Regions from separate parts of the Mesorhizobium newzealandense genome, predicted to be linked through region 2. Evidence: predicted binding sites of a transcription regulator. Region 2 holds the regulator's gene; the other holds the start of a gene.
The links. The regulator HrcA, encoded in region 2, represses chaperone genes, less so after heat shock. The targets are predictions, from matches to a motif close to GTTAGCACTCNCNNNNNGNGAGTGCTAAC.

Region 1 (3,412 bases), on a different contig from region 2:
TCATGGCTTCGGTGGTGACGAGCAGGCCGGCGACCGAGGCCGCGTCCTGGAGAGCCGTACGGACAACCTTGACCGGATCGACGATACCCATGGCGATCATGTCGCCATATTCGCCGGTCTGGGCGTTGTAGCCGAAGGTCGCGCCCTTGTTCTCGAGGATCTTGCCGGCAACGATCGATGCTTCCGCACCAGCGTTCGCCGCGATCTGGCGGGCCGGAGCCTGCAGCGCGCGGCGCACGATGTTGATGCCAGCAGCCTGGTCGGCATTGGCGCCGGTGGCCTTGATGTTGGCCGAAGCGCGCAGCAGGGCGACGCCGCCGCCAGCAACGATGCCTTCTTCCACGGCCGCGCGGGTCGCGTTGAGGGCGTCATCGACGCGGTCCTTCTTTTCCTTGACTTCGACTTCCGTCGCACCGCCGACGCGGATCACCGCAACGCCGCCCGCCAGCTTGGCGAGACGTTCCTGCAGCTTCTCCTTGTCGTAGTCCGACGTGGTCTCTTCGATCTGCTGCTTGATCTGGGCAACGCGGCCCTGGATCTCGGCCTTCTTGCCGGCGCCGTCGACGATGGTGGTGTTCTCCTTGGAGATCGACACCTTCTTGGCGCGGCCGAGCATGTTGAGGCCGACGTTCTCGAGCTTGATGCCGAGGTCTTCCGAGATGACCTGGCCACCGGTGAGGATGGCGATGTCTTCCAGCATTGCCTTGCGGCGATCGCCGAAGCCCGGCGCCTTGACGGCGGCGATCTTCAGGCCGCCACGCAGCTTGTTGACGACCAGCGTGGCCAGGGCCTCGCCTTCGACGTCTTCCGAGATGATCAGCAGCGGCTTCGAGGTCTGCACTACGGCTTCGAGAACCGGCAGCATGGCCTGGAGGTTGGAGAGCTTCTTCTCGTGCAGGAGGATGTAGACGTCCTCGAGTTCGGCAACCATCTTGTCGGCGTTGGTGACGAAGTAGGGCGAGAGGTAGCCGCGGTCGAACTGCATGCCTTCGACGACTTCCAGTTCGGTCTCGGCGGTCTTGGCTTCCTCAACCGTGATGACGCCTTCGTTGCCGACCTTCTGCATCGCTTCCGCGATCATCTTGCCGACCGACTCGTCGCCATTGGCCGAGATCGTGCCGACCTGGGCAACTTCCTCGGAGGTCTTGATCTTCTTGGCAGCCTTGCCGAGCGCCGCGACGACTTCGGTCACGGCCAGATCGATGCCGCGCTTCAGGTCCATCGGGTTCATGCCGGCGGCAACCGCCTTGTGGCCTTCCTGGACGATCGACTGCGCCAGAACGGTCGCGGTCGTGGTGCCGTCGCCGGCGATGTCGTTGGTCTTCGAAGCAACTTCGCGGACCATCTGCGCGCCCATGTTTTCGAACTTGTCCTCAAGCTCGATTTCCTTGGCGACGGTGACGCCGTCCTTGGTGATGCGCGGGGCGCCGAACGACTTGTCGATGACGACGTTGCGGCCCTTGGGGCCGAGCGTGACCTTCACCGCGTCGGCGAGGATGTTGACGCCGCGCAGCATGCGCTCACGGGCATCACGGGAGAATTTTACGTCTTTGGCAGCCATTTTTAACTCCTGGCAAGGGCTTGGATTGAGCCCGGGAATTCAGTTGACGGAAAGGCCTGATATCAGCCGATGATGCCCATGATGTCGGATTCCTTCATGATCAGAAGGTCTTCGCCATTGAGCTTGACTTCGGTGCCCGACCACTTGCCGAACAGGATGCGGTCGCCGGCCTTGACGTCCAGCGGGACGAGCTTGCCGGCTTCGTCACGAGCGCCGGAGCCGACAGCGATGATCTCGCCTTCCTGCGGCTTTTCCTTTGCCGTATCGGGGATGATGATCCCGCCGGCGGTCTTGGATTCGGATTCGACCCGGCGAACGACCACGCGGTCATGAAGCGGGCGGAACTTCGACTTTGCCATTTTTTCTTCCTCGATGAGAACGGTGAGAACAGTTCCTCAGCCCGGCGGCGCCGGACATATGGTTAGCACTCACCAATGGCGAGTGCTAACGTGGCGGTGAAATAGGCTCGCGGCTGGCGAGAGTCAAGGCGTTCGGAACTGCCCATGCGCGTGAAATTTTGTTTTCCGCAACCGCTCGTTTCCGGAATGTGCCGGTTGCCGCGGGGCCAACGTGGAATTTGCCCATCGCGTCTGTGGGGACCGTCGCGCGGTCTCTTAGTCAACGCCCTAAGCGGAACCCAATTTCTTGTGTCTCAAAGGTCAAACAGCAAACCATTCGCGCCAATACCGACGAGGACGATGCTCGGTATGCGGTTCTGCCTATGAACCCCGTCGGCGATTATGATTACGGCGAGTTGGGAGGCGCGCCCGTCGTCCTACTTGGCGAGACGATGAAGTGCAGCTTTATCTATCTTGCCCTCCAAGCTCGAAATCAATGTGTATGAATCTGCTTTTATCGCGTTTATCAAGGGGATAGATTTGTCGCGATAGAGAGCGTTGGCTTCGTCGATCTTGCCGTCCACAATCAGGTCATGCACGTCAATTGCCACCGCGCATAGAGTCTCGACATTATGGTAGATATCTGAAAACCGTTTCAGTTCGTCCTCGGACACGCTTTTGTTTCGCTGTACTGCCGTCATTGCATGGACCAGGTTCGGCTTTAGTCCCCCCACCATTTCCTGTAGTTTAAGGGTTTCTATCCGCTTCGTCCCCATCGATGCCGCGGTTGCTGGGTCATAGCGCGACCAGCCGCCATAGGCTGCGAGCAGCGCAAGAGTTTCCAGATACATGACCCCCCTCGCCGTACCTTTCCAGTTTGTATGTTTGACTGATCACTTTCTGCTGCTGAGCAATGACCTGGATCGTGTCGGGCGCCGTGGTTTGCGAACTGACCGGGCGGGCAAATGTAAGAGCCAGCAGTAGGAGTGCGAGCGTTCGTGCAGTCCGCAGAGCGAATTGAGAGAATAAGCGCATTTGCCACCTCCCAACGTTCAAACCATCATCCGTCAGCATAATGCAATGACGGGTCATAAATAATAACCCTCCGACGTGGAGGAAAAGACAATATCAGATTTTCTGCTTGTTGTATGGCCCGCGAGCGGCCTGACCCACTACCATCACGTCACCAACCTTGCTGCCGACAGATTTGGACTAGATGCTCATTCCGCCCGACACCTCGATGCGTTGGGCGTTGAGTTCCGCCGCCGCGCCGCGCTCGACTAGAGAAAGAGCCGCAGCTGGGTGTGGATGATCGACCGGTAATCCTCGATGGTCTGGTGACTTTCCGCTTTGCCCTCGGCAAGCGCCAGGCGCACCACACCACCGGCTAGCTGGAAGATCAGAAGAACCATGCGTTCGAACTGCTCGCGCTTCTCGGGCTCGAGCAGGGCGATGACATGGTCGCAGAACATCTTGGCTTGATGTCGGGTTTCGGCGATGTCGAGATTCTTGA
Region 2 (3,412 bases):
GCCTCCCTCCTCGAGGGGGAGATGGCCGGCAGGCCAGAGGGGGGCGCTCAAGCTCGGCATTTGAAAATTAAGCCACCGCCATCTGCTGCAGGCTGACCAGGCGCTGGATGCCCTTCTTGGCCAGGCCCATCAAGGCGGCGAACTGTTCTTCGGAGAAAGGCTCGCCCTCGGCGGTGCCCTGGATCTCGACGATGCCACCCTTGCCGGTCATGACAAAATTGGCGTCGGTGCCGGCGGAGGAATCCTCGAGATAATCGAGGTCGATGACCGGCTGGCCGTCATGGATGCCGCAGGAGATCGCCGCGACATGATCCTTCAGCACCTTGGCGACACTGGCCATCTGGCGGGCTTCCATCCAGCGTAGGCAATCATACAGCGCCACCCAGCCGCCGGTGATCGAGGCGGTGCGAGTGCCGCCATCGGCCTGGATGACGTCGCAGTCGACGGTGATCTGCTGTTCGCCCAGCGCCTGCAGGTCGACCACGGCGCGCAAGGAGCGGCCGATCAGCCGCTGGATTTCCAGCGTGCGGCCACCCTGCTTGCCAGCGGAGGCCTCGCGGCGCATGCGCTCGCCGGTCGAGCGCGGCAGCATGCCGTATTCCGCGGTGACCCAGCCCTTGCCGGAATTACGCATCCAGCCCGGCACCTTCTCCTCGAGGCTGGCCGTGCACAGGACATGCGTGTCGCCGAACTTCACCAGGCATGAGCCTTCGGCGTGCTTGGAGACGCCGCGCTCGAAGGAGATGGCACGCATTTCGTCGAATTGGCGTTTGGAGGGGCGCATTCAGGCTCTTTCCCGTCATTTTTCGGATTCTTGGCCGGCTTGTAACCACATGGGGCGCGTGGCGCAAAGGAAAATGGCCGGGTGATCTGATACAGACACCCCGGGTGATCTGAGTCAGACACCGGTTGCGCGGGCCGTGGTGAAGTCTATATCCTTGGGCCGGAGGTTTTTGGCCGAATGACCAAGGCAGTCGCCGAACCCAGTCTGCTGTCGCCCGCGCTTCAGTCGCTCGACATGCGTTCGCGCGACATCTTCCGGCGCATCGTCGATTCCTACCTGAAGGACGGCGAACCGGTCGGCTCGCGCAGCCTGTCGCGCATCCTGCCGTCCTCGCTGTCGCCCGCCACCATCCGCAACGTGATGAGCGACCTCGAGCATCTCGGCCTGATCTACGCGCCCCACATCTCGGCCGGCCGGTTGCCGACGCAGGCCGGCCTGCGCTTCTTCGTTGATGCCTTCATGGAACTCGGCGACCTCTCGGACGAGGAGCGCCGCACCATCGAGGCGCAGGTGCGGGCGTCCGGCTCAGGCGCGACACTCGAACACATGCTGACCGAGGCCAGCCAGATGCTGTCGGGCATGTCGCGCGGCGCCGGCCTGGTGCTGGCCGCCAAGAACGAGGTGGCGCTGAAGCACATCGAATTCATCCAGTTGGAGCCGACCAAGGCGCTGGCGGTGCTGGTGTCGCAAAATGGCGACGTCGAAAACCGCGTCGTCGAGCTGCCGGCCGGCATCACCGTCTCGCAGCTGCACGAAGCCTCGAACTTCCTCAACGCCCATATTCGCGGCCGCACGCTAGCCGAGGCGCGGATCGAGATCGCCCGCATCAAGGAAGAGACCAGGGCCGCGCTCGACACGCTCTCGCAGGACCTGGTCGAAAAGGGGCTGGCGGTGTGGGCGGGCGCCGACAGCGGCCTGCCGGCTCGGCTCATCGTGCGCGGTCGCGCCAATCTGCTCGAAAACGTCACCGCCCAGGCCGACATCGAATTGTTGCGGCACCTGTTCGAGGACATGGAGACGCAGGACGGGCTGATCCAGCTGCTTGACCTGGCCGAACAGGGATCGGGCGTGCGCATCTTCATCGGTTCGGAAAACAAGCTGTTTTCGCTGTCGGGCTCGTCGCTGGTGGTGGCGCCCTATCGCGACAAGGATGCCCGCGTCGTCGGTGCGCTCGGCGTCATCGGCCCGACCCGGCTCAACTATGCCCGTATCGTACCGATGGTCGACTATACGGCGCAGCTTATTTCCCGCATGCTGCGTTGAGCTGGGTAACCGAGGAGACGACGATGGCGCTCGAAGAATTCAAGGCCCGGATCAGCCTGTTGCTGGAAGAGATGATCAACCAGCCGGAAGACCAGCACGAAATCCACGAGCAGTTGCGCGAAAAACTGCGGGAAATGCGCGCGATGGGGCTGCCGCTGCCGGCCGATCTCGTTGAACTGGAAAAACGCCTAGACGACGATTTTTACGCCGCCGGCAACTGAGGCTGGCAAGCCACGGAACGATCGACGAAATCGCCCGTTTGTTCTCTTCGCAACCTGTCTCTGTGGCCGGGGTTGGAGGACGGAATGATCCGATTGGCCGGGCTGGCTATTCCCGCGGCGCTGTTTCTCACCGCCGCGGCATTCGCCCAGCAGGCGGAGCAGCCGGTGCTGAGAGGCGCGGCCGCCTTTGGCGACTGGCGCGCCGACAGGCCAGGGGTGCGCCGCCTGATCAAGCCGGAAGACCTGCCAAGGCCTTACGTCAGCAAATCCGCCTCGAACAGCACCGGCCTGGTCGAAAGGCCGGCAGACGCGAAGCCGAAACTGCCGCCGGGCTTTTCGGCCGAGCTGATCGCGTCGGGTATCGACAATCCGCGCGTCGTGCGCGTCGCGCCGAACGGCGACCTGTTCGTCGCCGACAGCCAAGCCAACCAGATCCGCGTCTATCGTCTCGCCGAGGGCAGCGCGAAGCTGGCGAAGGACGGCATCTTTGCCGGCGATCTCAACCGGCCATACGGCATCGCCTTCTTTCCGCCGGGCAATGACCCGCAATGGGTCTATGTCGCCAACAGCGACAGCGTCGTGCGCTTTGCCTACCGCGATGGTGACCTGAAGGCAGCCGGCGATCCGGAAACCATCGTCGACAACATTCCTGCCAGTCATCACTGGACCCGCGACATCGTTTTTTCTCCGGACGGCAAGACGCTTTACCTGTCGGTCGGATCGGGGTCGAACGTCGCCGAGGGTATGACAAAGGAGCCGGACGGCGGCTTGGAGGCGTGGGCGAAGTCGAAGCCATTGGGTGCCGCCTGGGGGTCTGAAGACGGCCGCGCAGATGTGCTGGCCTTCGACCCCGACGGCAGGAATGGCCGCATCGTCGCCACCGGCCTGCGCAACTGTTCGGGCATGACCGTTCAGCCGGCGACCGGCGCGCTGTGGTGCGTCGTCAACGAGCGCGATGCGCTCGGCGACAATGTGCCGACCGAATATGCGACCGTGGTCAAGGACGGCGCCTTTTATGGCTGGCCCTGGTATTATATCGGCAACAACGAGGATCCGCGCCACAAGGGTGAACGCCCCGACCTTGCCGGCAAGGCGACCATTCCCGATGTGCTGATACAGGCGCATTCGGCGCCGCTCAACATCG

Region 1: the regulator HrcA is predicted to act here: its motif matches at 1,982-2,010, upstream of groES (co-chaperone GroES).

Annotation. Positions count from the first base shown of each region.
Region 1 is NZ_JBHUGZ010000030.1:608,829-612,240, forward strand. It holds gene groL (chaperonin GroEL) at 1-1,561, opposite strand, end outside; gene groES (co-chaperone GroES) at 1,624-1,920, opposite strand; gene ACFSOZ_RS37080 (hypothetical protein) at 2,337-2,750, opposite strand; gene ACFSOZ_RS37085 (TetR/AcrR family transcriptional regulator) at 3,180-3,412, opposite strand, start outside.
Region 2 is NZ_JBHUGZ010000002.1:70,660-74,071, forward strand. It holds gene rph (ribonuclease PH) at 68-784, opposite strand; gene hrcA (heat-inducible transcriptional repressor HrcA) at 962-2,047, shown strand; gene ACFSOZ_RS04465 (hypothetical protein) at 2,071-2,268, shown strand; gene ACFSOZ_RS04470 (PQQ-dependent sugar dehydrogenase) at 2,353-3,412, shown strand, end outside.